Regions from separate parts of the Catalinimonas locisalis genome, predicted to be linked through region 2. Evidence: riboswitches for the same ligand, from Rfam matches in the RefSeq annotation. Region 2 holds a riboswitch; the other holds the start of a gene.
The links. Region 2 has a riboswitch for thiamine pyrophosphate ahead of WJR50_RS28195 (TonB-dependent receptor). Riboswitches for the same ligand answer to the same signal wherever they lie in the genome.
Positions count from the first base shown of each region.

Region 1 (16,329 bases), on a different contig from region 2:
ATCACAAGCCATAAATAAAACAGCAAAAAAGAGTGAGGCCAGGAGAAGTTTAGCTTGTGTCATAGTAATTTTAAAGACATGGAATGTATTAAGATGCTTCTCCAATATAAAAGAACTTAAGCATCAAGCTACTTCACTTGTCATAAATATACTATAACAAGGTTTAAGTATATGTTCACCTTTTGTCTACCTGCTCGGGTGGAATGGTATACCAAAAAGGTGTATCTTATCGCTTCCTTTACCCTCTTGGGTATTTGCCCACACCTATTACATGCTTATGAAAAAGCTGATTTATCTCCTGATTTTCCTCCTATCTATAGATCCCACTTTTGGGCAGGTAGAAACTTATGAAATAGACTCTCTAAAATCTCTGCTCAACATATTTCCTGAACCCGGTAAGGATCGGGCAGATCTTCTGGCCAAGATCAGCAGAAATTACTGGATCAGCTGCCCAGATAGCTCTGAAGTATATGGCATGCAAGCTTTAGATTTGTCTACTGCCCTCCAGTATCCTGAGGGGATGGCTTATGCTAACCGGGTAGTAGGTGTGAGTCATTGGGCCCGGGGAAATCATGATAGCGGCCTAAAATATGTATTAGATGCACTTACACTTTATCAGTCATTAAATGATACTTTGGGAATAGCTAATGCTACCATGAACCTGGCGCTGGTGTACAGAGATCAGGAAGACTACGACAATGCTTTTCCCCGCTTTTTTCTCGCTTATGATGTCTTCAAGAAGTTGGGTAGAAAAGACCGCCTGATTAACACAGATAACCACTTAGGGAAAGCCTATTACCGCATTGGACAGTACGAAAAAGCCAGACAATATTTTAATGAAGCATTCACGCTTAGTCAGGAAATCAACTTTTTTTACGGGCTGGCAGACTCTTACCATAATCTGGGAACCCTCAGCCATAAGCAACAACAGCTAGATACGGCTCTGGCGTATTATGAAAAATCTCTGAAAATTCAGAAAAAAATAGATGATTGGGAAGGGGCTGCCCATAATATGCTCTCCATAGGCACGGTATACGCTGACATGAACGACTATAAACTGGCGGAAGAAAAACTTCATCTGAGTAAAGAGTGGGCACATATTGTGAGTTCTAAAATGATTCTGAGCGATATTTATTTAAAACTAAAAGAAATTTATGCTGCCCAGGGGAAATACCAGCAGTCGCTCGCTTATTTTGAAGCTTATGCTGCCATGCAGGATAGTGTACTGAATACCCAAAAAGCCCGCGAACTGGCCCGGATAGAACATCAGCACGAACTGGAGAAGAAGGAACAGCAACTTACCATACAGGACCAGAAAATTGCCCTCTTAAAACAAGAAAGTAAAATTAAAGTGTTGTGGGTTTACTTGTTGGTTATCGGTATTATCCTGGCCGGAGGCTTGGTATTTTTACTATTCCGCCTGCAGCAGATAAAAAATGAAAAAAAACGTGCACTGCTGGAAAAACAACGAAGGCTTGCAGAATTTGAACTTGAGAACACCCGCCTCAAAGAAGAAGAACTGACACAGGAACTAGAGCATAAACATAAAGAGCTTACCAGTTACTCACTCAACTTCATCCAAAAGAACGAACTGGTAAATGACATTAAAGAATCTATTCAACTGCTCAAAAAGAGCTCTGACCAGACTACCCGCAGCAAGCTGGATCAAATTCAAAAGATGCTCAATACTAACTTTCAGATTGACCGGGAATGGGAGGATTTTCGTGTACATTTTGAGAAAGTACACCAGAGCTTTTTTGATCTCCTGAAGCAAAAATTCCCTGAGATTACTTCCAATGATCTCAAACTCTGTACTCTGATCAGGCTCAACATGAACCTGAAAGAATCAGCCCGCATTTTGGGTATCTCACCCGAAAGTGTAAAGACGGCACGTTACCGCCTGCGTAAAAAACTGGGACTGGACAAAGAGCATAACCTAAACCAGTTTTTACTTCAGCTGGACCCAAATTCCCAGTCTAAAGATGCAACCATCAGGTATCAGAATGGTACTTTTAGCAACAATTAGGTGAGCCAACACAGCCATTCAGTCCACAGCTAGGTTAGTCAAACTGAAAGGTAGATAAGCCTGTAGGATAAAAAATTTCTTCCTTCCCCTAAGTTTTTACATCTGTCCACGACTAATAGATAAAGCTGAATCCATTGAAGGAAGAATTTATCGACAAAATCACTGCGCATGAAGCTATCATTTACAAAGTATGTAAGATGTATTGCCATAGCAGTGAGGATCGTCAGGATTTGTTTCAGGACATCGTACTACAGTTATGGAAGGCCTTTCCTAAGTTCAGAAAAGAGGCCAGACTATCCACCTGGATGTATCGTATCGCGCTGAATACAGCAATTACCCGTCTGCGCAAAGAAACCAAAAAACCACTTCCTCAGGACATTGACCAGGATATTCTGCAAATACCCTCACCGGACTTATCGGTAGAGGAAGAGCTGTTCAGTAGCATGATGCAGGCCATTGACAGGCTTTCGGATGTGGAAAAAGCCATCACGCTTCTGTATCTGGAAGAGCAGAGCTATAAAGAAATCGCACAGGTGATGGGGATATCCGAATCCAATGTAGGCTATAAAATCAACCGGATTAAGAGTAAGCTGAAAAACACCATACAAAAAATTCACGATGGAGCTTGATGACCTAAGAAATACATGGCAGGCTCATCTCAGTCAAGAGAAAGAGCATGCCCGGCCTTTATCAGAACATTTTAATGAAAAAAACATGAATGTATCCAACGCATTATCCAAACTGAGTAGTACGACCCTCTATTGGTGGAAACTTACTAAGGTTTCCATTATACTTTTGTTTGCTTGTCTCCTGTTGAATGTAGTACTCTTTTTCATTTTCCCGGAAAGGTTTCAAAACCTGGAGCATGCGCTTCCGGTTTTTGGCATGGTGGCCTTGTTTGGGCTCGTTACCTTGTGGGCCTATTATGAACAGGTGAAGATATTTGATATTGCGGATGCTGCGAATATCAAAGCAGCTTTAAAGAGTACCATGGGACGTTTTAAAAGATGGTACCTACTCACCACGCTGATCTATGTGATTGTCTTTCCGCTGATTTATTATATAGTCGTTAAGGTTGTGCTGCAACTGTTTCAGGTAGAACTCTCCCTGCTCACAGAAGTAAGTATCAGCGGGGTTATGGCTGTAATTTCTCTCTTAGGCAATCATCTATATTACAAAAAGACCTATTTCAAATGGCTACATACGCTGAATAAAAACCTGGAGGAACTTGAGGACACGAAGTGAACATTCATTGCTACCTATCTGTTTTTCTTATGATTGCTCTTCAACAAAATCAACTCATATCCTCGTAATTCAACGCATTGATTGTTTATTTGCTGTCTGAATCATTTAGGAGCAAGCTTGATAAGAGTTTTAAACTTTTGCCTTATATGAATTTTTTACAGCACCCCACAGCGCTATTGTCTGCTGCTATTATTGAAGAAATTAGAAAGCTTGCTCCACAAGCTGAGCAACAAAAAAAGCTTACGCAGGAGCAACTTTCGCTGATATATCAGGAAGAATGGCTTCGGCTGTTTATTCCCAAAAGGTATCAGGGGCTGGAAATGTCATTACCGGAGGCTTTACAGATACTGGAAGCTTTGGCCTATGCCGATGGAAGTCTGGGCTGGACGGTTAACCTGGCAGCGGGTGCAAACCTCTTTGCCGCCTATATTCAGCCCACTTTGAGCGAGCGTATTTATACTGATCCTAAGGCTTGTACAGCAGGTAGCGGAGCGCTTTCCGGCATTGCTACGCAAGTGAAGGGAGGCTATGAAGTAAAAGGGAGTTGGAAATATGGCAGCGCCTCCCGCCATGCAACCGCTTTTACTGCCAATTTCAAGCTGAAAACGGATAGCACAAATGATACCCCTGACTTTTACTCTTTCGTCTTCTTTCCTGAGGAAGTGCGTATCAAAGATACCTGGGATTCTTACGGCTTACAGGCTACTTCCAGCCATGATTTTGAGATTGATCATGTACACGTACCTGAAGAAAGAATTTTCAGCTTACTCAAGCCTTCTCCTTATGAGCAGGGGCCACTTTATCGTTTTCCTTTTATGCAATTTGCCGAAGTAACCACCTGCCTGCAACTGACGGGAATGGCCTGCCATTTCTTTGATGAAGTCAGCGCATTGCTGACGCACAAAAAAGGAATGCAGGGAGAAACCCTGAGAGATAATGGTAAAGTAAAGGATACATTAGCACAAGCGGAAGCCCAACTGGAATCTTCACGAAACTGGCTGTATTCGCTGGTTCATGAAGCATGGCAAGCTTGTGAAAACAATAAAACAATTCCTGAAGAGTTGCTTAGAAAAATCAGTTTATCTGCCAAGCATGCTGCTCAGGCTGCCCGCAGTGCTGCTGAAATGATTTACCCTCTGGCCGGAATGAGTGTGCTCAATCCCGAAACTGATCTCAACCGTAGCTGGCGGGATTTGCACACTGCCTCCCAGCATGTTTTACTTTCTCCGCTGGGATTTGGTGAGGTGGGAAAGTTTTGATAAAAAAACTGAGTAGAATATCATGAATGAGATCTTTATAACTCATATGTTCTACTCAGTTGTATAATAACTCAAGCATTTATACCTTCATCTCCTTCCATTTGCCTTTCTTGAAAATCCACAGGCTAACCAGTGCATGCAGGGAGTGGCTGATGGCAATAGTAATGTATACGCCCAAGGCGCCCAGATCAAAATATATAGCCAGCAGATAAGCCAGAGGCAGTTGTAGCACCCACAGCACACCCAGGTTGATAAAAGTAGGTGTACGGGTGTCACCGGCTCCGTTAAAAGCCTGCACGACTACCATGCCGAAAGCGAAAAAGATGTATCCCAGACAAAAGATTTTCAAAGCAGTAGCGCCAGCCTTTACCACTTCTGCTTCAGGAGAAAACCAGCCTACAAAAATATCAGCGGTGAATAGGAATAACACGGAGACAACACCTAAAAAATAGACGTTATATTTAGCCGTATACCAGACAGATTTCTCCGCTCTGTCGGGAAATTTTGCGCCCAGATTTTGCCCTACCATAGTCGCTGCCGCATTGGACAACCCCCAGGCAGGTAAAAGAGTAAACATTACCACTCTAAAAGCAATGGTATACCCTGCCAGCGCAACACTGCCAAACTCCGAAACGATGCGTGTCAGGAATATCCAACTGGCAGAATCTATCAGAAACTGTCCCATCCCTCCGGAGGATACCTTGATGATATTAAGCACAGTCTTCCATCTTAATTTGACGGACTGCCTGTCCAGTCTGATGCGTGTACTTCCTTTCAACAGATGGTATAGCTGGTACAATACACCTATGCTCCTACCAATGGTAGTGGCCCAGGCTGCCCCCTCAATGCCCATTCCTGGGATGATCCACAAGCCAAAGATCAGCAAGGGGTCCAGAAAGATATTAATACCGTTGGCAATCCAGAGGGTACGCATGGCAATGGCGGCATTGCCTGCTCCACGGAAGGCTCCATTGATGATAAAAAGCAGCATGATGCTGATATTACCGGCAAAGATAATCTGCGTATATCTCGTGCCTTCAAGCAGTATTCCCTCGCTGGCTCCCATCAATTTCAGCACCTCAGCTCCGTAAATATATCCTGAAATACTTATGAGTAAAGAAAAGGCTGCACCTAGCAAAATTACCTGGAAAGCTGCTGATGAGGCTTTGCCAAAACGCTTCTCACCCACTCTACGCGAAATCACCGCAGTAGCTGCCATACTGAAGCCTATACCGATGGAGTACACAATGGTCACCACCGACTCGGTCAATCCTACAGTGGCTACTGCATTGACGCCTAACCTTCCCACAAAAAAGATGTCTACAATGGCAAACAAAGACTCCATGATCATCTCCAGAATCATGGGTACTGCCAGATAGAAAATTGCCTTCCTGATACTTCCGGAAGTATAGTTATCGTAATCGCCCTCCAGGGCATGTCTGAAATGATATAGTAATTTTGTAACCCGCATATGTATGCAAAAACATAAGTCAACAAAAGCTCAATTGAGCTAAGAAAAAACCTTGGTAAAACCTTCTGAAGAAAGTACAGGGAAAAATCAAACGATCAGCAATAGCCTTATCCGTTGAGGATAAGTATCAGCATTGCCAGTTTAGAGAAAGGGGGAGACGTTGCTCCCTGACTATATGGTGAGTCTTAACTTCATAATGACACAAAGCTAAGCCTTTTTTTGCGGGTTTGGTAGACTTATATGTGAATTCTTTGTTACGAAATGCTAAAAAAATGCTTACTCTTTCAATAACAACATTTTGGCACTGCCCTCTTCCAGTTTCATGCCCCACCTTTCCAGTATAGGTGCTTCCAATGATTTCTCCCGATACTCATCCGGTGTCATGATAGGAATGCCATAGACAATTGGATAATATCGCTGGCAATCCGGGCAAGTCAGTAAACCCTCAATGATCTCTCCGTTCTCATCTTTCAGAAAGACCTGTAGATTAAGATCTGATTTGTCTATTGGGCAGCAAAGTTTCTTCAACAATGATGTATTCATAAGTTTGTGTTATTTAATCGTTTGTAATGCGTTTTGGTAAGCAGTAGCCGAATGTTTAGGAGAATCAGCACTCAGAATTCCTGATATCACTGCCACGCCATTGAAATCCAGTTCTTTGAAAGTCGCAAGATTTGCTGTAGTGATGCCTCCCGAAAGAAAGAGGGGCATTTGTGTGATGGCTCGGGCCTTCCGGACTGTTTCCGGCCGCACAATCTCGCAGCTGTCTACCGAACTGGAAGGAAACATGGAACAGAAAGAGACATAATCAAAATCATTTCGTTCAGCCCACTCAATCACTGCCAGGTCATTGCTACAGGTAATCCCACCAAGGAATATTCTGCCAATCTCCTTTTTGATAGCCTGGTAATTTTCAGGAATGCTGTCAAAATGAACACCCTCTAAAGCTGTGTGCTTTAGCAATTCCCATTCTTCATTGATCAAAGTAGGTACATGATACTGGGTGCTGATTTTTAGAATGGCTTCTATCAATTTCTTTTTATCTGCTAATGCAAAGTGCTCCGGCCAGTGATTCCAGATTTGCAGCACCTGCACACCGCCTTCCAAAGCCTGCGCTACCTTTTCCAGCAGCACTTGTTCATCCATCGCCGGATCAATAACCAGATAAACCCCTCCTTTTATTTTTATTTCCATCTTTTCTTAATTGTTAGGGTGCGGCAGTGTTAGAGTGTTATGGTTGATAGTGTTCTATTAGAAAAACTATAACACTATAACACCCAGAACTATAACACTATTTCAACCCGTTTTTCAATGCTTTAAAAAATGCACCCCAGTAAGGGTCATTTCCGTCAAAAGAAATTATTTTCTCTTCCTCCTTTTCTATCATCCTGAAACCCTGCTCCGCTTCTGTCATTTCACCTACAATAGTGGCTCTGATATTTTTGGATGCCAGATGATTCACTAAACCCTGCTCCTTTCCTTGTTTCACTGCCATGATCATGGAGCCAGCGCCTATGCAGTAGCGATGGTCAATGTCAAACAATTGCGTAATCTGATCAGGTGCTTCGCCTATGGGAAGCTTATCATTGTGCAAAATAAAACCACAACCGGAAGCCCCAGCCATTTCGCAGATGGCACCCACCACCCCACCTTCGGTTACATCATGCATGGCTTTGAGTTCGGTGTTGGGCTGTAGGATTTCCACAGCAGCCAGGGCATCGGGTAAAGAAGAGGTCTGGTAGAAGTTCTCGCAGGCAGTTTCGTAGATTTCTTTACCCAGTTTGCTTTTCACCGTTTCTGGAAAACTCATGGCCAGAATGGCAGAAGAATTCAGCGCCGTTTCTTTGGTCACCACGATCACATCACCCGGCTGCGCCTGATGGCTGTTGATGATTTTGTCCAGCGGAGCCGTCAAAAACATGGTGCCTCCTCCAGAAATGGTGGAGTTCTGCCCTTCAATCTGCCCCGTATGGCCGCCAGTAATATGCACACCGATCTGCTCACAAAACAAATGGATGTGCTGCCAGTATTCCTGAAAAGCCTGCTTCGAGAGGCTGGTCGGCAGATTCAGCACAAACTGTGCATACATAGGCGCAAAGCCGGTAGTCGCCATATCATTGGCCAGCAGATGTACCGACAGCCAGGCCGACTCTTTCAATCCCAGCGACGGGATGAGCGAAAGCGGATCGCTGGACACCGCCATGCCCAGGCCGTTGCCCAGATCAATCACGGAAGTATCCACGCCATATTTCGGTCCGACCAGCACTTCATTTCTGGAATAGCCATTATAGGGCAGCAGTATCTCCTTGAAAGAGGCACTATTGATTTTGCCGGAATTGTCTTCAAAGGCACTCATTCCACATCGTTTAGGCGTACATGCAGTCCAAAGAAATCTCCATAAGGCAAGCCCCATTGCTGCACCGGAAACCATTTGGGCAGTCCGGTAGTCGTCCACTCAATCGTATAATCTCTGCCTTTCAAAGCTTCTTCAATGATTGCCATCAACTTTTTAGGCGTATAGAAAGTAGCGGTGACGTAGAAAGGATTTTTGCCGAACATCTCCTGTATTCTCCTGCGGGCTACTTTGGGAGAGTTGCGGTTCATCATGCCAAACACAATACCGTATTTGCCTACCCGCACGGCTTCGCGAATCACTTTTACCGGATCTTTATAGTATTCAAAAGTAGTGATGAACGCCAGGGCGTCAAAAGTATGGTCTTTAAAGGGCATGTGGTGAGAATCGGCCAGCACCAGATCACCGTCAAAGAGGTGGGCGCCCTGTCCCAGCATAAAAGGAGAGATGTCGCCGCCGCTGGCCTCAATGCCTATCTCGTGCCACCAGCGGGTAAAGCGGGTAGTACCGCAGCCAAACTCCAGCAGCGTTTTCACTCGCTCATCTTTCTTAATGAGTTGGCCGATGACTTTTTTCTGCCAGATCTCGGCACGCTTGTAGCGTCCCTCGTACCAAAGTTCGTAGGTGTCGGTATGTTCGCGGTTGAAGAACCATTCTTCGCGTCCCTGCCACTGCCGTAGTTCCTGGGTGACAAGGTCAAATTTCTTCTGTTCTATCTCTGTACTCATAGCTAATCTTTTAAAAAATAAAAAATGCCACAACCCGGATCATACAGACAGGCAATGGCAATTAGTCAGTGATTAGCTAATAAGGTCATTTCCTACGCTGGTATTATCCAGATCAGGTCATGGGTGTAATCTCAGCCAGACTTTCGTCCAGCACCCCAATGATGTATGCAAGGTATAAAAATTTGTGTAAAGAAAAAGCGATAACAGACTACTCTCTGCTTTGAAAACGTATCAGATAATCTTTAGCCGTCATTACCGGTAACTTTGCAGCTTTAAAGTCTTTCAAGTTTCTGGGTATGACTCTTTACTTCTGCTGATATTTTTTAGATAAATAATCTGCGTACTCCCTTTTATAATCCTTTTCCTGAGTATCAATTATCCCTGTTAGGCTTTCTACCAAAGGAGTAACTTCAATAGATGATCTATCCTCTGCTGTGAGCATGTGCAAATAATCCTCCACCATTTTGGATACACTGGTATGATGAGATTTTGCATACTGCTTAGCACGCTCTATAATCGCTTTATCCAGTTTTAATGTTAATTTAGTATTCATATAAGTTGAATTCAAATATTGATAGTTTATTGAACCAAGCATAATGAAAAAAGTCATACTATTTATGATGCTATTAAATCCGGCTATTATTTATGCCTGTGTTTGTGATAAGTTGGAAAAGCATGATGTAAATGCGTTGATAAAAGAAGCCGATTTTGTAGTTATTGGTAGGGCGATTAAAAACATTCATCACCAACCAGAAACCGCACAGTTTTTTGATTCTAAGAATCAAGGTTCTAACGTCTTGTTCGTAGTCGATTCAATAGTTAAAGGAAAACTGCAAAAGGACACCATTTTTATCAATCAATATACTCAAGGAAGTTGTACAGCAATCTTTGACTTTGACAATCAATATTTAATAATAGGAAATGAAATTTCAGAGTACAAGAAAATTGATACAGACAGTAACGATATGGTAATTCCTATTACTACAATTAAAGATGGAAGTATGAAAATATCTAGCAAAGTTGATTTTGATTATAAATTCTACCAGAGTCTGACAGACCAGTATAATACTGTTAGTACAAGTGATTGTAGAACATTTAATGTCAACTCACAAAAATATGAGAGCTTATTTAAATAAACATGGCACTTAAGCTGATAAGCTTTATTAATATATAATTTCACTTCCTCCTTACCTCCCTTTCTCCGGTATGGTCGTAGCCCTGCTCTCGCTCTAATGCAATCATTTGCTGCGGCCTGAAGTTGGTGATGAATGCTCTGCGCCTATGGGCGGTGGTATTGCCCCTACTGTAGTGCAATGTGCCTCCCTGATGCAGCACACCATCTCCCGCCTGAAGCTCAACGGCTACCCCCTCTTCTTCAGAAGCGTCACATTCTAAAGCTCCCCCTCCTTTACCTGCCGGACGATGAGGGCGCATAGGAAACTGATGAGATTGAGGCACATACCACATACAGCCATTATCAACGGTAGCATTATCCAACGCCACCCAGCAACTCACTGCCCGCAGATCGGGCATGTCAATCCAGTAGGCACAGTCCTGATGCCAGGGGGTAGGAGTATTGGAAAAAGGGGCTTTGTCAATCAGCATATCAAAATCCAGCGCCATGTCATCTCCCAACAGGGCTTGTGCTATTGCTAAACTTTGCTGATGCAAAGGCTTATTCAGCAAATCAGGGACCAGTCTGCTGGGCACCATAATTTGGGTAATCCGTTCTTTAACACCTACTGTTTTTTCCTCTTCCACATGTCCTCCCAGATCGGAGCGATAGCGGGAAGCATCAATTTTATTCTCCAGGAAGTCTTCATATAGCTCACGGTAATAAGTGAGCTGGTCAGCGGTAAGTAATTGAGGAATCTTTAAGTAACCCTCTTCTTCAAAAAAACTTACCTGTTCAGAAGTGATGATAGCCATATATTTAAATGAGCCTGTTAAGTAGAATACCTTTTTAAACCTTATCCAAAACCTGACGAAGTAAGCGGTTGAGTTCCTCTGATTGCTCTATCATCGGATAATGTCCGCTATCATGGATGTCTATCAGATCGTAATCCACACCAGTTTCTTCCAGTCCCTCTATGGCAGTAGGTGTAGCGTCACTGTTGATCAGGTATAACTTTTTATCCCAGTTAGAAAGCTGCTCTTTCTCCTTAGGGCCGTAATCCATGAGTGATTTCAGACTGGCAGTGGCTACTACCGAATCAGCAGTACCAATATCCTCAGTTACTCTTTTGACTACCGCACTATCAGTAGTAGGATGAAACAGCGCTTGATACGCATAAGCGGTAGCGGTACTATCAAAATCCTGCTCTATCATCGTCATAAAAGAATCTATTTCAGTCTGCACCTCTCCGGTAATTTCCACGCCTACCTCTTTAAAATTATCTATACCAATCAGCGCGATCACCGCTTCAGGCTCAGCCAGGGCAGCTTCCAGAATCACATCACCTCCCATAGAATGCCCGATCAGCACCACGTTTTGCAAATCCAGCTGACCGATCACAGCAGCAACGTCCCGCCCGAAATCTTCTACTCTCCAACTCTCCCGGTTTTTTCCTGACATCCCAAAACCAGGGAGGTCCATAGTCACCACGGTATAGTCTCCACAAAAAGCATCTACCTGAGAAGTCCAGTAAGTCTGATCAATGCACCAGCCATGTACAAAAAGTAAAGTAGTATCCTGAGTACCACAACGCTCATAAGCGATGTCTACTCCATCACGTGTTACTTCTGTTACGGTATTCGTTTCAGAAACCGCTGAGGAATCTTGTTCCTGAGTTTCTGTACTACTGCATGCTATTATGCCAAAAATAAATATCAGACCACAAAAGAAGTTCAATGTTCGCATAAAAAATGTATATGAGATTGAAATAATAGAATGATAAAAAAATAAGCCTTTATTTGGTAGTCTTGCCTTCATAAAGTTTGGTAAAAACTCTGTCCACCGGTTCCCAAAGCTCTATTTTATTGTTTTCAGGATCAAGGATATGCACAAACTTTCCATACTCATAGCTTTCTATTTCATCCAGTACAGTTACGCCGCTGGCTTTGAGTTCTTCCACCAGTTCCTCAATATTTTCTACCCGGTAGTTGATCATAAACTCTTTTTCCGAAGGCTTGAAGTATTCGGTTTTTTCGTCAAAAGGACTCCATTGCAGATAGCCTTTCTGATCAGGTTTGTCAGATTGAATAAACTCAAAGACAGAACCGTATTCATTGGTCACTAATCCCAGATGCTGACTGTACCAATCTTTCATCTTGGCGGGGTCTTTGGTTTTGAAAAATATGCCTCCGATACCGCTTACTTTCTTAGCAGACTTTTTCATAGATAGTGTAGGTTAAATGTGTTGGGGGTTATTTTGTGATGATTATTAATGTGTGGGAAGTTGGAAGCACGAAGCAGGAAGTTTTTTTTTATTACTAAGCTCACAACTTGATTCTTCAACCTTCCAACTCCTAACTTCCCACTTCCCACTTCCTTCTTCCATCTTCCGTCTCCTGACTCCCCGCTTCCTACTCCTTCTCCTTACTAAGCAAACTATCCTGAGTTACAGAATCGCTGGCTACCTTAACCTGTCGCTGTACATTTTGCCAGAGAGAGTCAGGCATGGAAGAGTTCGTCCTCACCGGCCTAAACAAACCTTGACTACGGTTTACATTTCTGAACGCTCTGATCAGTCCGCCGGAGGGGCCGCTGGAGAAAAAAGTAACATCCTGAGGACCGGCCACATACCAGTCGTGATTGTCGTCGCTGTTCATCTGGGGTACATAGCCGGAAAGAAAATAATAGCGGGCAAAATTTACGTTTGACTGCGCCTGCTGTTCTTCTATACTGGGCTTTGCCTCCAGCCTTATCATATCCTGTTTAAATTTCTCTTCCGAAGGCAAGCCCTGTATCACAACTTCCTGCATGGTATTGACGCGCGGGATCAGAAGCACTTTTAGTGTATCCTGTTCCATTTCCTGCATCACTACTTCATAAGGATAGTAGCTGATATGCGATATACGCAGGGTATCATCCATACCAATTGTCAATGAAAAATGACCGTCCAGATCGGTAAAAGTCCCTTGCCCGGAAGTACTGATATTAGCAATGGGGATAGCCTCGTAACGTTGTGCATCGCTGATCTGCCCCCACACTTTCCGCTTTTCAGCCTGTGCATTAGCATCGTGAAGCGTATAAGCTGACAAAAAAAGCAAAAAGAAAAAGAGCCGTATCATATCGTTAGCGTATAATGAAAAAATCAGGAGCCAAGCCTCTTTTCAAAATACTAAATTCTACGCTTTATTTCTGTCAATCAGGCTTATTAAAGATAAACTATATCAACCACTTCGTCATCAACGCTCGTTTGTGTTCTTCAAAGCCTTTACTCCTATACAGCTTTGTTCCTTTTTCATTGTGTCGCTCCACTTCCAGATGTACGGCTTTGATACCCAATTCCTCAGCCTGCTTCAGCACAAAATCCACCGCCTGGCTTCCTATACCCCGGCTCCGGTAAGCTTCTTTCAGGTAAAACTCATCCAGAAAGGCATCCCTGCCTTTGAACTCAAAGCTAAAGCCAAATGTCAGTACAATATAACCTATGATTTCTCCTTCTGAGATGATCACCCAAAGTCTTCCTAATTCAGGATTTGCCTCAAACTTTTTCAGGTTATCAGCGGTCAGTATCTTGTCAAAAGGATAATCATCTATGGTGTAGAAGTCCTCCATCATATGGAGTACATCTTTCAGGTCTTCCGCCTGGGCAAGTACAAAAGAAACACTCATCTGACAGTATATTGGTTAAATTCTTTCTTCTCTTTTACATGCTTCCATTAGCTTTTCAAGCCTTCTTACACGGGTAACTTCCTGCTTGGCGCTCATCACCCAATATATCATCTGCCTTCGGTAATAAGGGGGCTGCGCTTGAAAAAACACCCAGGCTTTTTCATCATTCTTAAACTGAGTTTCCAAAGCTTTATCCAGCTTCTCAGGCTCTTTCTCATAGGCATACACTCGTGATTTGCCCTCTTCGCGCTGGCTGTACTTCTCCAAACCTGCGCTATGCATCAGGCCTTTGGCCTTCAGTTCTTCTACTTTCCCGATATTCACCGCACTCCAGTTGCTCTTAGGTTTGCGCGGTGTAAAACGAATACAATAACTTTCACTATCAATGGACTTACGAATACCATCAATCCAGCCGAAACAAAGCGCCTGATCTACTGACTCCGACCAACTCATGCTGGGCTTCTCGCAACTCACTTTGTAGTAACCCACTAGCAACTCAGTGGCCTGCTCATGATTATCTTCCAGCCATGCTCTGAATTCATCGGGCGTTGCAAAAAATACAGGTTCCATCAATAAAGCTTCATATAAAAAGATGCTGCCAATTTACGGCAAAATCTTTATTCCAACCTTTTCGCAAAACAGACAATGCGGTTTACTTCAGTAAAACCTGCTTTCTTATGAAAGTCTATGCTCTCCTCGTTGGACAATTCCGTATCAGAAGCAAACTCTACACAGCCTTTTTGCCTGGCCCAGCCTTCTCCTGCTGCAATGAGTTGCCTGCCGATCCCAAGCTTGCGGTATTCAGGCTTCACATAGATGCCTTCCACATAGCCAACCGGCGAACTGGAAGTCCCTTCTACATGATCGCTACGCAATGACAGGTGGATAAAAGCAATATACGCTTCTTTCTCCTTTGCCAGAAAGCAGATTTCCGTCTCCGAGCCAGGCAGCTTTTTGTAGTACTCATACTCTTCCTCAAAAACACAGTCCGGCCACAGGGCTAGCGCCAGTTCAGTCAGCACTTTAAGGCAGGCTTCGGTAGCCGGTTCAATGTTCATACTATTTGGAATAAAAATTCAAGCCTGTAAGCCTCTCAGGATTCTATCACCTCAATCAGTTCAAAAACGAGGCTTTGTCCTTCATAATTTACGTATTCCATCTTTACGAATCCATAATTTTCATCAAACCAGAAGTTATGCTGCGAATTTCCAAAAGAGGCGGAGCTTGTGGTTTCTATGTACCAGCAGTTTGCAAACTCCCGATAGGGCGTACTCACAGTTGCCCGATCGGCAATTTCATACTCACTGTAAACGTTTGTATTTTCCCAATCGCCCCAGCCTTCCCCTATTTGCAGCCTATCGGTCCACGACTTACCTATTTCCAGAGGAAGTCTCACGTAGGGAAAAGCAGCTACTTCCGTAAAATGATACTGATTGCTCCTGAAGGGGTGCATCCAAACCACGTCTACATTTTCAATGATTCCTGTTGTACTTTCAGGAACAAATTGCTGATGCTGTGAAAGCGCTTTGTTCACCGCAAACTCCTTTATCTCTGCAAACTGCTCTTCGGAGAACGCATACTGAAACACTACCTCATCCTGCATTTTCGGCTGATACTCCCACCGATTTCCGGTAGCCATCATCCAAACCCTGCTGTCCGAAATCAGCGCTCCGTTTTTATCCTTATAAATAGCACTGTAGATGTACTGCCTGCAGGGCTTAAATACATTTCTGGTGTTTTCAATTTTCTTTACCAAAGTATCTCTCAATACTTCTCCGGTTTCATCATCCAACAGGGAAACATACTGACCATCATACTCGGGCATGGGCGTCTGAGCACATTCCATACTTTTAAACTGTGCTTCCGGGCTTTTACTACAGGCTACAAGCACCGTGAGGGCAAGTAGGAACAGAAGTCTTACTGATCCAGGCATCATATATTTGAGTTCAATCATGTTTGAGGAGCAAGATAAACGTTCTCCTGCCAACTCACATATTTATCGGAAAGGAAGATGCTCCTTTTTTAGGCGGCCACCAGGCCTACCATCCCTAAAAAGTGCAAAAACAAAAAATGGAGCTGTACTGGAGAAAAAACGAAGGATCAATGGAGGCATAACGAAAGCAGCATATAGGCAATTTATAGGAAAAGTACTATTTACCCCTATTCATCTTATGCCTTACCAAAGCTTTGGATATGACAGACTAATGTATGCTGACGGCCTTCTGCTTTTAGGATAAAAACTTATCTTGTCTTTATATGCGCCTGCATGCTTTCTGTTTCTCAGGAGAGAAACAAACTACCTTAGCTCAGATAATTGAACTGAGCTTATATGCTACACGCGCACTTTGCCAATTTCCTAATTTGTAGTATATTATTCCTTTACAACAACCTATTACGCAAAAGCTGTAGCATGACTTATGGTCAGATCTAACTCCTACGCCTACCTGATTGGCACTCTTCTCTTAAG
Region 1 is NZ_JBBPHP010000004.1:246,989-263,317, forward strand. It holds gene WJR50_RS08235 (sulfatase) at 1-63, opposite strand, end outside; gene WJR50_RS08240 (tetratricopeptide repeat protein) at 278-2,026, shown strand; gene WJR50_RS08245 (RNA polymerase sigma factor) at 2,161-2,655, shown strand; gene WJR50_RS08250 (hypothetical protein) at 2,645-3,271, shown strand; gene WJR50_RS08255 (acyl-CoA dehydrogenase family protein) at 3,418-4,530, shown strand; gene WJR50_RS08260 (MATE family efflux transporter) at 4,610-6,001, opposite strand; gene WJR50_RS08265 (Trm112 family protein) at 6,278-6,544, opposite strand; gene WJR50_RS08270 (thiamine phosphate synthase) at 6,554-7,195, opposite strand; gene WJR50_RS08275 (AIR synthase-related protein) at 7,293-8,357, opposite strand; gene WJR50_RS08280 (class I SAM-dependent methyltransferase) at 8,354-9,082, opposite strand; TPP riboswitch at 9,155-9,250, opposite strand; gene WJR50_RS08285 (DUF6364 family protein) at 9,387-9,635, opposite strand; gene WJR50_RS08290 (hypothetical protein) at 9,679-10,218, shown strand; gene WJR50_RS08295 (phytanoyl-CoA dioxygenase family protein) at 10,259-11,011, opposite strand; gene WJR50_RS08300 (alpha/beta fold hydrolase) at 11,046-11,942, opposite strand; gene WJR50_RS08305 (VOC family protein) at 11,992-12,420, opposite strand; gene WJR50_RS08310 (carboxypeptidase-like regulatory domain-containing protein) at 12,608-13,315, opposite strand; gene WJR50_RS08315 (GNAT family N-acetyltransferase) at 13,413-13,862, opposite strand; gene WJR50_RS08320 (YdeI/OmpD-associated family protein) at 13,878-14,432, opposite strand; gene aac(6') (aminoglycoside 6'-N-acetyltransferase) at 14,480-14,920, opposite strand; gene WJR50_RS08330 (hypothetical protein) at 14,956-15,816, opposite strand; gene WJR50_RS08335 (DUF7133 domain-containing protein) at 16,280-16,329, shown strand, end outside.
Region 1: it holds a riboswitch for thiamine pyrophosphate, as region 2 does, so the genes downstream of both, WJR50_RS08280 (class I SAM-dependent methyltransferase) here and WJR50_RS28195 (TonB-dependent receptor) in region 2, are expected to answer to the same signal.

Region 2 (16,329 bases):
GCAAACTTTCTTACCGGCAACTTCGGATCATATGTTACAGGTAACTTTTACTGAGTTCAATATCGAAAATGGCTATGATGATCTTTATATCTATGATGGTAATGATTCATCTGCTCCGTTGATAGGAGCGTATACCAATACAAATAGTCCGGGTACAGTTACTGCAACAAATGTAGATGGTACACTTACCTTTGTATTTACTACTGATGGTTCAGTCGTACGCTCTGGCTGGGAAGCTGAATTCAGCTGTGTAGCTGCACCTGCTCCTGTCACGCGTAATACTACTGTAGATCCTAAATTGTTGGAGGCAGGGCAGCAGGATGCTATTTTGCTCACCGAAGAAGAGATGATGACCATCAGGCTTTATCCTAACCCTACGCTAGATGAGGCTGTATTGGAGGTAGACGATATATGGCAGGGAGCAAGCGTATCTGTATTTGATCCTAACGGAAGAAAGATACAAGGTGGAGTATTAACTACAGAAGAAATCAAAATAGATTTGTCGGCACGCTCTTCTGGGCTGTATGTTGTAAAACTTCAGCTAGGAGAACGACAAAAAGTGTTACGTCTCCTGAAAAAGTGACATAACAAATAATTGTTTCTCAAACCCACGGAGCCATTCGTGGGTTTTTTTGTACAAATATGCGCTTAAAGGTTAGTTGCATAAACACATGACCGCCGGATACGTTGAATTAGAGTGTGAAACACAAATTTTTATTTTTTGAACTTAATAAACTTCAATATATATGGCGGCAATAGAAACCCCAGTGGAATATGGTTATGAAAACAGGCATTTGGCTACCCAGTTGCCTGATATTGGTAAACCTCGCGTAGTAATCATTGGCGGAGGTTTTGCAGGTATTCAAATTGTTAAAAATCTGCGTATGAAAGATGTGCAGGTGGTAATGCTTGATCGCCATAATTACCATACTTTTCAACCGCTTCTCTACCAGGTAGCCACTGCCGGTCTGGAGCCCGATTCTATAGCTGGGCCGCTGCGCAAGGTGTTTGATGATGAGGAAAACTTTTTCTTCCGAATGGCTACAGTAGAATCTGTAAGTCCTGATGAAAACATGGTGAATACCAATATTGGCCGTATCCATTATGACTATCTGATCATCGCTACCGGAACCAAGACAAATTATTTTGGTAATAAGTCTATTGAAGAACTGGCTTTTCCGCTCAAACAGGTGCCACAGGCGCTTAACCTCAGAAGTCACTTTCTGCAAAATTTTGAACGTGCTGTCACCTCTGATGATGAAGATGAAATTGCTCGCCTTACCAATTTTGTAATCGTTGGTGGAGGACCCACCGGAGTAGAGCTTGCAGGCGCATTAGGTGAGCTCAAAGCACAGGTGTTGCCCCGCGATTATCCTGAGCTGGATTTTAATACCAAGATGAATATTTACCTGGTAGAAGGTCTGGAGCGCCTGCTGCCAGCAATGTCTGAAAAAGCAGGAGAAAGGGCCCAGAGAGACCTTGAGAAACGCTTTAAGGTAACAGTGAAACTCAAAACCATGGTGGAAGATTTTGACGGTTATGAGGTGAAACTTAACAATGGCGAAACAATCAAAACAGAAACGCTGATCTGGGCTGCCGGTGTAATGGGCGTTACGCTTCCCGGTCTGGACAAAGCACAAGTTGAGAAAAGCCGGTACACCGTTAACCGATTTAACCTGGTAGAAGGCTACGATAATATTTATGCGGTGGGCGATATAGCTAAAATGTCTACTGAGGACTACCCTGATGGTCATCCTCAGTTGGCTCCCGTAGCGCTTCAGCAGGGAGAAAATCTGGGAAAAAATCTAAGCAGGCAGCTCAGAGGAAAAGATATGAAGCCTTTTCGTTATGTAGACAAAGGTACTATGGCCACCATTGGCCGTAATCGTGCTGTGGCTGATTTGCCCGGAAAACTGAGGTTTGGAGGTTTTGTAGCATGGATCATCTGGATGTTTGTTCACCTGCTGTACCTGGTAAGCTTTCGTCAGAAGCTGATTACCCTGGGTAACTGGATTTGGAATTACTTTACCTATGATAAAGGCACACGATTAATCATTCGTCCTTTTGATTACCGTTCAACAATAAACCAAAAAAGAGAGCAGCTCAAGAAAGAAAGTGAAGCTAAAGAAACAGCGTAAACGTCTTTTGTCATTTAATTTGTAAACTAAAAAAGCCGGAAATTCCGGCTTTTTTGCATAAAAAAGACCAGACAAGCGTCCGGTCTTTAGTCGGTGAATTCAGACTACTAAAACTTAAATGAAAACCCTAGGTTAACGGGTATGAACTTGATATCCTGATTGATCTGAAAGTCTGCAATCGGAATAGTCTCATTGATATACATAATGTGGTACTGCGCATTGGCAAAGAAATCTATCCGTTCATTGACAGGATACAATACTCCCAAAGAAGGAGCTAGCCCCCAGTATTCACGCGTAATGTTGAAACCTGCTGCCCCTACCTTAAAGTTGTACAAACCACCTTCCAGACCGATGTAAGGACGAAGTTTAGTGCCGGGAAGTACATACTTTACTGAAGCAGTGATAGGCGTAATGCTAAAGTCAATTACGTTAAAGCTGAAGCCGGCAATTTCATCATTAAAGCGATGCTGACTGAATGAAGCGCCAACTCTGAAGTTATCATTGATCGCATAATCCAGGTCTAAGCCGTAGCTAAAGCCATTTCCGGCTACATTGTCTAACATACCCTGAGGCATGGATAATCCAGCACGTGGAGTGATAGAAAGCTGGGCCTGAGCAGTAGCAAAAAGCCCTATGAAGCATATTGTGAATAGTATCTTTTTCATAGCATTGATGTTACTTTGTGTAATCTTTTACAAACTTACATGGGCAACATCTGTGCTAAATTTTGCTAGGAAAAATAAAAAGTGCATGATTTTTGCTAAGGAATAAAATCAAATATCTGAAAATCAGCGTTTTATCAAACAAAAAAATATTTTTATTGGACTGCGAAAAGGTCGGAAGCAATACGGTCCGCCAGTAACTTGCCGGAATCTGTTAAAATTAAGTGCTGATCTTGCATGCTGATTTTTCCTTCTGCTAGCAAGTTGTTGAGGTAGTTTTTGTTTTCCAGAAATAAGTCATAGTTGTACTCATCCTTAATTTTTTGCAGGTCGCATCCCCACTTGGTGCGCAGTCCGGTCATGATATATTCATTGATCTGGTCTTGGGGCGATAGCATTTCCTGTTCGGCAGGAATCTCGTCTTCTGCTAAAGATTTCAAATAAATGCTGTTATTGGAAATATTAAATTGACGGCTTTGTCTGTTGTAAGAATGTGCTCCTGGTCCAACCCCCAGATAAGGTTCTCTGCACCAGTAATTACTATTGTGGCGTGAATGAAAGTCTGGCAGGCAAAAATTAGAAATCTCGTACTGCTCATACCCATCTGCTTTGAGAGAAGAGAGCAGCATTTCAAACTGCTCAGCAGCATAATTTTCTCCTACTTCGCTTAGTTTCCCTTTTCTTAGCCAGTTGCCGAAAACAGTTTTTTCTTCAATGGTCAGGCAGTAAGAAGAGATATGCTGAGGTTGCAGTGCTATTGCCTTGGCTAAATCACTTTCCCAGATTTGATGATTTTCAGAAGGAATGGCATAAATAAGATCAATACTGATGTTATCAAAACCTACATCCTGAGCCAGTTGTACACAATTACTGGCTTCTACAGCATTATGGGCACGGTTCAGAAATTTGAGATGAGGTTCATGAAATGATTGTATGCCTATGCTCAGCCGATTAGCCCCTGCCTTATGCAGCATTTTCAGCTTATCCGTATTCAGATCATCCGGATTAGCTTCCAGCGTAAGCTCGGCATGCTCAGTGATTGAGAAATGCTGGTAGAGAGTTTCTAATAAAAGTTGTAACTCTGCTTCGGACAAAAGTGAGGGCGTTCCTCCGCCAAAATAGATAGTATTTACCGGCTCACTTCCCAAATAATTTTTCTGCAATTGTAACTCACGAACAATCGCCTGTACCATTTCGGTTTTACGACTGGTATTGGTGCTAAAGTGAAAATCACAGTAGTGACAAGCCTGTTTGCAAAAGGGTATATGTATGTAAATTCCTGCCAAGATTTTTAGTGTTATAGTTCTTAGTGTTATGGTTAATAAATACGTGCAAAACTATAACACCATAACACTTCGCACTATAACACCTTAATCCTTAATTTTGCTGCATCTCATAAAATTTTTTACTACCGAAGCTATGAGCGATTTGTTACACAAAGCTTTTGATCCCGAAGAATTTCGTCAGCAGGGGCATCAGTTGATTGATATGCTGGCTGGTTATTTACATAAAACACAGTCAGATACTACCCTCAAAACCATTCCCTGGAAATCACCGGAAGATCAGTTAAAGTACTGGCAGGAGGATGAGGCCAAAGGAGAAGACACTGTGATGGAGCTCTTTAAAAAGGTCATGGAAGACTCAATTCATATTCACCATAAAAAGTATATGGGACATCAGGTGGTGCCTCCTGCCCCGGTAACTACCTTGGCCAGTCTGCTAAGTAGTATGTTAAATAACGGTGGAGCAGTATATGAGATGGGAGCAGTCTCTACTGCGATAGAAAGGGTAGTTGTACAGCGCATCTGCCGTGAAATCGGCTGGCATCATGATTCGGGTGGTTTCCTGACATCGGGTGGTACGCTGGCTAACCTTACTGCCCTGCTGGCTGCTCGTCGTGCCAAGTCTCCCGAAGATGTATGGCTCAAAGGTTCCGGTAAAAAATTAGCCCTGATGGTGTCAGAAGAGGCGCACTATTGTGTAGACCGTGCGGCCCGTGTCATGGGTTGGGGTGATGAAGGGATTATTAAGGTTCCTGCTGATGAACGTCTGCGCATGCGGACTGAACTTCTGGAAGATTATCTCCAACAGGCTCAGTTAAAAGGCATAGAAGTGATCGCGGTAGTAGGCAGTGCCTGCACTACTTCCTCAGGTACTTACGACGACTTAGAAAGTATTGCCGATTTTTGCAGGCAACATAAGCTTTGGTTTCATGTAGATGGTGCGCATGGCGGAGCAGCAGTCTTCTCTCCCCAATACCGTCACCTGGTAAAAGGCATGGAGAGGGCAGATTCGGTAGTGATAGACCTGCACAAAATGATGTTGACGCCTGCTTTGACTACTGCCTTACTCTTTAAAAATGAAGCGGATTCTTATCGGACTTTTGCACAGCAGGCACAGTATCTCTGGAGCGATCAGGAGGAGCATGAGTGGTATAATATGGGCAAACGTACTATGGAATGCACCAAGCTCATGATGGGACTGAAGGCTTATGCACTGCTCAAGAGCTACGGAATGGAGATCATCAATGAGTATGTAACTCGTCAGTATAATCTGGGAAAGACCTTTGCCAGTATAATTGAGAAGCGGCAAAATTGGGAACTGGCGATGTCCCCTGCTACCAATATTGTCTGCTTTCGGTATCAGCTAGAAAAGCTTGAAGAAGCGGAAACAGAGTCGCTCAATGCTTTCGTGCGACAAAAGTTGCTGGAAGAAGGGGAGTTTTATATTGTGCAAACGCGCTTAAAAAATAAATTATATCTTCGCACCACTTTAATGAATCCTTTTACTACTGAAAAAGAACTCAATGCTCTGCTGGAGCGCATAGAAGAGGTGGCTGCCACATGGAAATCAACTACATTGAATTATTAGCATTAGTTTTTGGCGTACTTTCCGTATGGTTCAATACCAGGGAACTGGTCTGGGGCTGGCCAACAGGTATTGTTGGTACTGTGCTTAGCGGAATTATCTTCTTAGAAGCTCGGTTGTACTCTGACCTGATTTTGCACATATTTTATGTGATCCTGGGATTTTACGGTTGGTATGAGTGGCTATATGGCGGCCGGCGATCCGGCGGGCGAAATAAGCAAGAGCTAAAAGTCAGCACACTAAGCAAAAGCCGATTACTGTTCCTGATGCTACTGGGCGGACTGGGTTGGGCAGGATTCGGTTACTTTTTTGACAACTATACGGATGCTGATCTGGCTTACTGGGATGCTTTTACCACTTCTTTCAGCTTTATAGGCACTTACATGCTCGCCCGGAAAAGAATAGAAAACTGGATACTCTGGATCGTAGTAGATGCTGTAGCAGCAGGTATTTATATGTACAAAGAACTTTTCCTGCTGTCTTTGTTATATTTCCTGTATCTCGGTCTGGCTACCTATGGTTTTATCAACTGGAGAAAGTCTATGTACAAAGAACAGACTGCTTAGAAAACCGTAATTTTGTATATTAGATAAAAACAGGATGTCAGAACAAGTACAACATACAGGGCTAACTATTGAAGATTATCTCCAACTGGAAAAAGATACTGGCATACGCTACGAGTATCATAAGGGAGAAGTAGTAGCTATGGCTGGTGGCTCTTATGACCATACTACAATTAGCGGCAACGTTTTCACAGAACTTAAACTCATGCTTCGGAAAAAGAAAGATGGAAATGATGGAGTGAATGAGCATTGTGTAGCAGCTAACGAAAACAGAAAAATATATATCCCTGAGCAGAGTCGCTTTGTCTATCCGGATGCTTTAGTCGTGTGTGGCAAACCCAAACGCCCCCCCAAGATCCTAGTGCTGTTACTAATCCTACGTTAATTGTAGGAGTGCTCTCCAAAACAACAGAGGCATATGATCGTGGTGATAAGTTTCGGTTTTATCGCCAATTGGATAGCTTTCAGGAGTATTTACTGATTCATCAGTACCGAATAGCCGCAGAGGTATGGCAGCGTCAGCAGAATACTGACTTATGGCAGTTTCGCCATTATGAAGGCATTGACGCGCAAATTTTTTTAGCTTCACTGGATATTAAACTGGATATGCAAACCTTATATGAAAACGTAGAGGACTTGCCTGCTTTATTAAATGAAAGACCCTCTTAAAGTAATTATCACCGGTCCGGAGGCCACGGGCAAGAGCACACTTTCACAGCAGTTATCGGACGTGTTTGATGAGCCCTGGGTGCCTGAATATGCCCGTGATTACATCAATCAGCTCAGCCGACCTTATCAGGAAAGCGATCTGCTGGAAATTGCCAAAGGGCAGGTAAACCGAGAGCATGAGTATGCCCAACAAGCCAGCCAAATCTATTTTTGTGATACCAGTCTGGAAGTCATTAAGGTTTGGAGTGAGTTTAAATTCAAAAGGTGCCATCCCTGGATTATAGAACAGCAAAAAAAACGTAAAGCTGGCTTATACCTACTTTGCGCACCTGACATTCCCTGGACCTATGACCCGCAGCGTGAAAATCCTGATGATCGGGAAGAACTTTTTGAAATTTACCAGCAGGAACTTTTAGGAGAGCAGGTTAAAGAAATCTGGGGTGTAGAAGAAAAAAGACTGCAAAACGCAGTAGAAGCTATTCGGGCTTTGCTTCCTTAACATTTCCTTCATAGCTTTGTTGCTTTACTAAGTATAAGGGGTGCCCTATGGTACGGGCTGAGATTATACCCATTGAACCTGATCCCGGTAATGCGGGCGAAGGGAAGGTATAGTAAATAAAGATTTGGGAGCTATCCCCTGGCTTCCTGTTTACTAACCATTTTAAGTTTTTTTAACATGCGAATTTTTCTATTGCAGGTGCTGGCAGCTTTTGTATTGCCGGTAGCAGCATGGGCGCAGGTGACCGTTAGTGGAAAAGTAACGGATGCGCAAACCGATGAAGCATTAGCAGGTGCTAATGTGACAGTGGCAGGTACCACACAGGGTACAGTGACCAACTCCGAAGGTGAATATCGCCTTCAGGTAAATCAAACACCGGCTACTCTTAAAGTGAGCTTTGTTGGTTTTCAAACACAGGAAGTGACTTTAAACACTGAAACAGGAAGTGTAACTCAGAATTTTAGCCTTCCTGTGGCCCGTTCTCTGGAAGAAGTGATGATCAAAGCCATTCGCGCTGATCAAAAAATCCCTGTGACACAAAAGACCATTTCCCGACAGGAGATTGAAGAAGTTTATGTAGGTCAGGATGCGCTTTTTGTATTAGAAAGAAAGACACCTTCCATTCTGGCCTACTCTGAGTCAGGGACTAATCTGACCAACTATGGGCAAATGCGTCTGCGAGGTATTGATCAGACACGTATCAATATCACGCTGAATGGTGTGCCCCTTAATGATATGATTGATCAGGGCGTATTTTTCTCCAACTTCACGGATTTTGGTAACAGCATTGAGTCAGTACAGGTGCAGCGCGGCGTAGGGACCAGTACCAACGGAACTGCTTCTTATGCTGGCTCTATCAACTTTGAATCGGTCAATCTGAGAGATAGCGTAGCGACTGCTGAAGTACAACTGTTGGGTGGTTCTTTTGATACTTACCGTGCCAGTGGTGAGGTAAAAACAGGTTTGCTCAATGATAAATTTGCCTTTTACACCCGCTTTACCCGTACCACTTCAGAAGGCTATCGCTATCATACCGGTACAGACGCTTACTCTTTCTTCTTCTCCGGAGGTTATTTTGGAGAGAAAGATATGGTGAAGATTACCGGCTTTACGGGTCGTACCAAAAATGACCTGGCTTATCTGCCGGTTGCCCTACCCGATATTGAAGCTGATCCTCGCACCAATTATGTTTCTGAAAATGATACCGATGACTTTGGACAGCATCTGATTCAGTTAGAGTACACACGTTTTCTGAGTCAACAAACTTCACTGGTATCTTCACTCTACTATGGAGGAGCGGGAGGTGATTTTCCGGCAGGTTTTCCGGATGAAGAAGGTAACTTTATGCAGATTAACTACCCTCTCTTCAACGATCATTATGGTTTCATGTCTTATCTGAACCATACTTCTGATAATGGTCAATGGGAGATCAACGGAGGATTGCATGCTTACACTTTTCAGCGGGAAAATATAGAAGCTATAGTGCCCAATTATGCCACACCTTATTATCAGGATGAGTCGCAAAAAGATGAACTGAGCCTGTTTGCTAAAGCCAGCTACGAATTAGGTAAATTGATTCTCTTTGGAGATTTACAATTCCGCACAGTACAACTGGACATGACACCCGATGAGGCCTTTCTCGGTCAGGAAGCGAGCATCCCTACCCGAAGCTGGACATTTTTTAATCCTAAAGTTGGGGTGACCTATGAATTGAATAGCAACATGAATTTGTATGCTTCTTATGGTAGAAGTGGCCGTGAACCTACGCGTACGGATATTTTGGGCTCTACGCAGATCAACGCTTTTAATCTTGCAGATGCCCAGGACCCGGATGCTGTGAAAGCTGAGTATGTCAACGATTTTGAAGGGGGGGTACGCATCAGCAATAGCCAGCTTTCCGGTCAGGCCAATGTTTTCTACATGCAGTTTGAGAATGAGATCGCGCCTATTGGCGAAGCTATTCCCGAAGGCTTTGTCCAATTACGTAAAAATATGCCCAGCAGTTATCGTCGTGGGATAGAAGTGGACTGGGAATATCGTCCGGTGGCTCAGTTTTCCTTCAGTGGGGATGTAACCTATATGCAAAGCCAGATTGATGAGTATGCTCCTGAAGATGCTGATCTGGTATATACCAATGTAGAGCCTATCATCAGTCCGGAGTGGATTGTCAATGCGAGCTTGGAGTATAGGCCAGCCGGATGGCTAACTTTAGCCGTGAGCCCACGCTATGTAAGTGAGTCTTACTTGGAGCCTACTAATCAAGAGGATTTGGTAATGCCTGAATTTTTTCTGCTGGATACCAGAGCTACGCTTTCTTTCGGAAAACATGCGCTAAGCCTGCAACTCAATAATTTGCTGGACAAGCAGTATTACAGCTATGGCCAGCCGGTAAGTTATAATGATCAATTAGTGCCCGGTTATTTTGTGCAGCCTCCCCGTAATTTTTATGCTATCCTAAGACTAAGGTTTTAGTAGTTCAAAGTTTTATAGTTCAGCGTTCACGGTTTTTCAGGCTGGGAATGCTGAACTTTTCACATCAAAACTATTCATATGAAACTAAAAATAGCGCTGGATTGGACCCCCAATGTCATCCATGCCGGAATGTACCTGGCCCAGCTTGAAAATATATTTGCAGAACATGGTCTGGAAGTAGAATTAATTCCTACCGATGTGGATAATTATACTAAAAAACCGATTGAACGCCTTATTGAAGGTGAGGTAGACATTGCCCTTGGCCCTTCGGAACATCTGATTAACTATCGTCTGCTTAAAGAAGAAAGATTTCCTGTCAAAGCCATTGCCACGGTAATGCAGGAAGAAACCAGTGCTTTTGTCACGCTAAAATCCAGTGGTATTGATCGTCCGGCTAAACTGGATGGAAAAACCTATGCCGGATATAAGACAGTGCTGGAAGAAAACTTGATCACGACCATGATTCGCAACGATGGAGGAAAGGGAGAGGTTAAGCTGATTACCCCGCCTCGTCTTAGTGTATTTGATGGTTTTCTACAGGGAGAAGCAGATACGTGTTGGGTATTTATGTCCTGGGAGGGTGTTATTGCGCAGCAAAAAGGATACGAACTGAATGCATTTCACCTCAAAGATTTTCAAGTGCCGTACGGGTATTCTCCCATATTGATGACATTAGAAAATACAATTGCAGAAAAGAAGACAGCTTTACAGCAATTTTTACAGGCAAGTGGACAAGGCTATATTCAGGCGGCGAATGAGCCGGAAAAAGCCGCTGCATTTTTAGTTCAGGGTATAGCGCATAGCAATTTTGAGGATATCAACTTTATTATGAATGCGATGCAGTCCATTGCTCCTACATTTCTAAATCAAAATGGCCGTTGGGGAGTTATGAGTAGTGAACGATGGAATGATTATACCCAGTGGTTGATCAAACATAAAATGCTGAAAAAAGCAGATGGTAATTTACTGGAAGAAGCTGATACGGAAAGTTTTTTCACCAATACGCTGCTGGATTAATTTGATGGAGAGCAATGAAGTTCTTCGGCTGTTTTTATGTATTTCTTCTACTAAGAGGTTGAGCGTAAAGTATAAACTCATTTTTCATTTCGGACTTTAAAGCCACAGAGGCCGAAAATAAATTTTTTTGATATGAAACTTACATTAGCCCTTGACTGGACGCCCAATACCATGCATGCGGGAATATTGGTGGCCGAGGCAAAAGGATATTTTGAGGACAATGGTCTTGAACTGGAAATTGTTGATCCTGCTTCGGATAATTATGCCACCACTCCGGCCAAAAAGCTTTCACAGAAACTGGTAGATCTGGCCATTGCACCTTCTGAAAGTGTGATAAGCTATCATATGCGCAAAGCGCCAACTCCTTTGGTAGCCGTAGCTGCCAATCTGCAAAAAGATACCAGCGCGATAGTAACATTAGAGCGCAGTGGTATTGACAGACCTGCAAAAATGGATGGTAAAACATTCGCCTCCTACGATGCGAGGTTTGAAAATGATATCATACGTCAGTTGGTCAAAAATGATGGAGGTAAAGGAGAATTTGAAATCAGCAATCCTGCGATACTCAGTATGTGGGATGCATTGCTGGAAAGTAAGGCTGACGCTACCTGGGTTTTTCTGCCCTGGGAAGGTATGAAAGCAAAATATGAACGAGATAATCTGAAATTTCACGCTTTTCAGTTAGCTAACTATGATATTCCTTATGGTTACTCTCCGTTAATCATTAGTCATCAGGATATAGTAGATCAGAAAGGAGCAGTCATCAAGGCGTTCTTAGAAGCAGTAGAAGAAGGTTGGCGCTATGTGTATGAATCTCCTGGGAAAGCCGCCAAAGCCTTGCATAAGCATATCAAACAGCCTGAGTTTGAAAACTTATCTTTTGTTGAGGAATCACTAAAAATTCTTCAGCCTGCCATTACTACTTCTGATGATCGTTGGGGATTTATGGAAGGCGAACGTTGGGTGGATTTTATTGACTGGATGATACAACATCAAATCCTGAAAGATGAAGAAGGTATACCCATGAACCACGGACAGATAGATTCTTCTATGCTGTATACCAATGAGTTTTTCAAAGAAGTGTAGTTTTGGATTTAAGTCACCAATTTAGTGGTCAATGCTATAAATTATGCTGATCATTCTTACATTTCAAATACGATAGTGTTTTACTTTTTTGCTTTTCAAGCTTTTTTGATGAGCTTTACGAGTGTTCCTGTTACAACGTATTTGAATGAAGATCAGGGAGTTATCAGTAGTTTTTGTTTCCTTAGTGATATGGCTTTTTTCTGCCCAGGAGGGAAAAGCACAGGCTGTAATATTGAATAGCTCAGCAGAGGGCAGAAAAATACTAAAGAACTATCCTTTTAAAGCAGAGGCCACTGATAGTCTGAGTGCTGCACAATCTCTTAAGGAACTTATCAGCCGTTTACAAAAAGGTGGATATTTTACTGCCAATGCTACGGTATTAGAAAAAGTAGACAGCAGCCATTGGCAGGCTCATATCGCTCTTGGCCAACAATACCAGTGGACATATCTTGATCCCGGCAATCTTGATCCATTGATGCAGGAGCAGTCAGGATTTAGAGAAAAACTTTTTCTGGACCGCCCTTTTTCCCACGACGATTTGGGGCAAATGATAGAGCAAATCATAAAAGAGGCTGAGAATAAGGGCTTTCCCTTTGCCAGTGTTCAACTCACAGAAGTAAAAGTGCATCAAGAAGAAGTAAGTGCAAGCCTTCACTATGAATCTGGCCCTTACATTACTTTTGGGGAGTTGCAGCTTAGCGGAACGGATAAAATAAAAGCTGAATTTCTGGCCTCTTACCTCAAAATTCCTTCTGGAAGTGCCTATAGTGAGAAGAAAGTAGATCAAATTACTCAGGCCTTGCGAGCTTTGCCATATGTCGAAATGGCAGTTCCATTAGAAGTAAGTTTTCAAAATGATGAAGCCGAAGTCCGTTTGACATTGACAGACCGCAAGGTAAATCAGATGGATGGGCTGGTAAACCTGCTGCCCAATGAGAATGAAGAAGGTAGCGTACTGCTTACCGGTAGTCTGGAAATTTTGCTCAATAACCTGATGAGAAGTGGTAAGCAACTGAGTCTGCAGTGGCAGCGCCTGCAGGTGGAATCGCAGCGGTTATCCATCAGTTATCAGCATCCTTACCTTTTTCGCACCCCTTATCAGGCTGGTTTTTCATTCAATCTTTTGAAGGAAGATACGTTATTTATTAATCGTAGCCTTGCTTTTAATTTTGCTTATCCCCTTGCCCAGGCAAGCATGATTAGTGTAAATACTGACTTCCGTAGTAGTAGTGTGCTTAGTAATGTAGTGCTGCCGTCAACAGATACTGGTCTATCAGGTGAGGTAGGTGATTTTGACTTACTGAATGTAGGCCTTAGCTTACAACTCAATAGATTGAATGATGTAGTATTACCCACAAGAGGATGGAATTTTGAAGGTACTGTTGGAGTAGGAAGAAAAAGTAGTCACTCAAACGGTAGAGAGGCTAATAGAGATATTAGCTGGCAACCATTTTCTCAACTGACATTGCGTCAATACTATCCGTTAGGGAAACTTTGGGTGCTCTATCATCGCTTGAGTGGCGCTTATTTGTCGGGAGAAAATCTGTATTTGAACGACTTATACCGTGTGGGTGGTTTGCGGTCCTTAAGAGGTTTCAATGATAATTTCTTTTATGCCGCCTATTATGGTATTTCTAATCTGGAGCTTCGTTTGTTGTTAGAGCAGGCAGCCCAGACTCAGTCTTATTTGTATGTTTTTTATGATCAGTCTGTTTTAGGATATCAGTTGGCTGGGCATTATCAGGGAACTCCGCTTGGTTTAGGCTTGGGGCTGAGTATTACCACAGACGTTGGTTTGTTTAACTTCGCGTATGCAATTGGAAAGGTGCAAAATCAACCCATTGACTTTAGCTTATCAAAAATCCATTTTGGATATATAAGCCGATTTTAATTATGTTTTGCTGAGAGAGTTATAATTTATTACATCAAACTCATATCATTATAGTGAAGCACATTACATTTGCGGTATAATAACTGCTGCGGTATGTCAGATTAAGCTAGTTTGGTAGATATCTTATGAGAAATTTTTTCTTAATCTTTATATGTCTTTTACTCAGTACCAACATGCTGAAGGGACAGTCTCTATCTAGGGATTGGAAGAGTCAGTATGAAGTCATTAAAAACCTGAACAGGGAGTGGGTGACAATTGACGAAAACAACCGCTATGTACCCTACATAGATAAGAGTATGGCAGAAGTACCTGTAGTTGGAGTTGTACTGGAAGCAACAAGGTATAGTAGTAATAAATTGCTGGTGTGTGCTCCTGCTAGTAGTGCCGTATTGATAGAGAAAAAAATATCTTCCTACCATCAGGAAGAGACTTGCGTGCTTCTCGATATTGATAGCCTGAGAGCAACCCATAATAAAGAAAGCATACTTATTTCGGTATTTCAGGCTCAAAAAGATTTTGAAGATGTAGGACTTTGGGTAGTTCAATCTAAGACTACCTCTGCGCAGCAGGGAGCTAACCTATCCTATAAAAGAGATATTAGCCTTCTCCAAGACTTCTTTACCACAGGTATATTGGTTCTGTTGATTTTTTATGCAATACTTATCAACCAGTATCCTAAAATTTACAAAAATTTATATAGCCTTACACGGGTCTTTTCTTTTAAAGCACGGGAAGATAACAGCAGAATCCGGCTGATCAACGAGGCACATATCATGTTTTTGATTCAGCATTGTTTACTGTTAGCATTTTTATTCATCATGTTGGTTTCCACCACTGATCTGATGCAGGTAGAAGTGCCTTATCTTGACTTCAAGCCCCCTACATATGTAGGTTATATACTGTTGTGGGGACAAGTGGCATTGTTAGTATTGGCTACCATTTGGCTGAAGTATATCATAGTGATGCTCTTTGGGACACTTTTTAAACTCAGACAATTACGCTTTCTTTATATGCTTGATTATATGCGTATGTCATTGATTTATAGTGCTTTTCTTTTTGTATTACTTATCATTATTTTTGCAGGCATAGGATATTACAATGACCACTATTTTAATCTAATCATCTACCTCTTTATTTTACTGGCTTCCCTACGAGTTATCGTTCTGTATTTCAGGCTTTTCAGGAGCGCCTCATTTAGAAATATCTATTTATTTTCGTACATTTGCGTCGCAGAAGTCATACCCTTATTAATAGGCCTTGAAGTACTTGTTATTTAATATCCTTATTACAGGTATAAATAATGAAACAGAATTAATATGATTCATTCTTTGTTTCATTGGGTGTGTTATTCATCAATAAAGCCCGTTGTATAAAATTTACCATAATAAATAGGTGTTAGTATGAGCGAAAGCACGATCAAAATCCCCAAGGACAGGTTATACAAAGTAGAAAGTATCCTTGTTTCACAACCCGAACCACAAAATGAGAAGTCTCCTTATTATGATCTTGCACAGAAATATAATATTAAAGTAGACTTTAGACCCTTCATAGAAGTTAAGCCGGTAAGTGTGAAAGACTTTAGGAAGCAAAAGGTAGATATTCTTGAGCATACGGCGATTATTTTTACTAGCAGAAATGCTATTGATCATTTTTTTAGTATATGCACAGAGCTCAAAATTGAAATGCCTGCTGAGATGAAATATTTCTGCATCTCAGAGCAAACAGCCAACTATCTTCAAAAGTACATAGTAATCAGAAAAAGAAAGATTTTTACAGGTTTCAGGACAGCACAGGATCTCATTGAAATTCTCAAAAAGCACAAAGGAGAAAAATATTTGTTTCCTTGTTCAAGTATCCGTAAAAATGATATTCCCGATTTTCTTGAAAAAAATGGATATCAGTATTCTGAGGCTGTAATGTATGAGACGGTGGCAGCAGATCTTTCAGATTTAGCAGATGTAAACTATGATGTTATTGCTTTCTTTAGCCCGTCAGGAATTAATTCTCTTTTCGTAAACTTTCCTGATTTTAAACAAAATAAAACGAGAATTGCTGCATTTGGCCCTACCACTGCTAAGGCGGTAGAGGATGCAGGTCTGTTTTTGGATATTCAGGCGCCTATGCCCAATGCCCCATCTATGACAGGAGCACTGGAAGCTTATATTAAAGAAGCAAATAAACAATAATTATTTTTTTTAATTGGATTATTGTAAACAGAGGTACAATTAGATACATTAGTATACGTTGTATGTTATAACCGTAATTGAATTAATTAATTATTGCTGAACTGTTACCTTTGGGCTTGATCAGTGCTTCTTGCAGTCGCGTATGAATAGAATATTACTTATACTTGTTTGTATTACGATTATTGGCTTAACCAATAGCCAGGGGCAACAAAGTGCGCAGTTTAGCCAATATATGTTTAATACACTTTTTTATAATCCTGCCTATGCAGGAGTAGAGG
Region 2 is NZ_JBBPHP010000041.1:21,574-37,902, reverse strand. It holds gene WJR50_RS28240 (CARDB domain-containing protein) at 1-583, shown strand, start outside; gene WJR50_RS28235 (NAD(P)/FAD-dependent oxidoreductase) at 747-2,138, shown strand; gene WJR50_RS28230 (outer membrane beta-barrel protein) at 2,246-2,803, opposite strand; gene hemW (radical SAM family heme chaperone HemW) at 2,956-4,086, opposite strand; gene WJR50_RS28220 (pyridoxal phosphate-dependent decarboxylase family protein) at 4,220-5,671, shown strand; gene pnuC (nicotinamide riboside transporter PnuC) at 5,644-6,234, shown strand; partial or broken gene WJR50_RS34280 (Uma2 family endonuclease) at 6,269-6,900, shown strand; gene WJR50_RS28200 (AAA family ATPase) at 6,884-7,399, shown strand; TPP riboswitch at 7,426-7,522, shown strand; gene WJR50_RS28195 (TonB-dependent receptor) at 7,577-9,871, shown strand; gene WJR50_RS28190 (ABC transporter substrate-binding protein) at 9,950-10,888, shown strand; gene WJR50_RS28185 (ABC transporter substrate-binding protein) at 11,021-11,974, shown strand; gene WJR50_RS28180 (BamA/TamA family outer membrane protein) at 12,120-13,865, shown strand; gene WJR50_RS28175 (DUF4271 domain-containing protein) at 14,039-15,142, shown strand; gene WJR50_RS28170 (uroporphyrinogen-III synthase) at 15,266-16,051, shown strand; gene WJR50_RS28165 (PorP/SprF family type IX secretion system membrane protein) at 16,194-16,329, shown strand, end outside.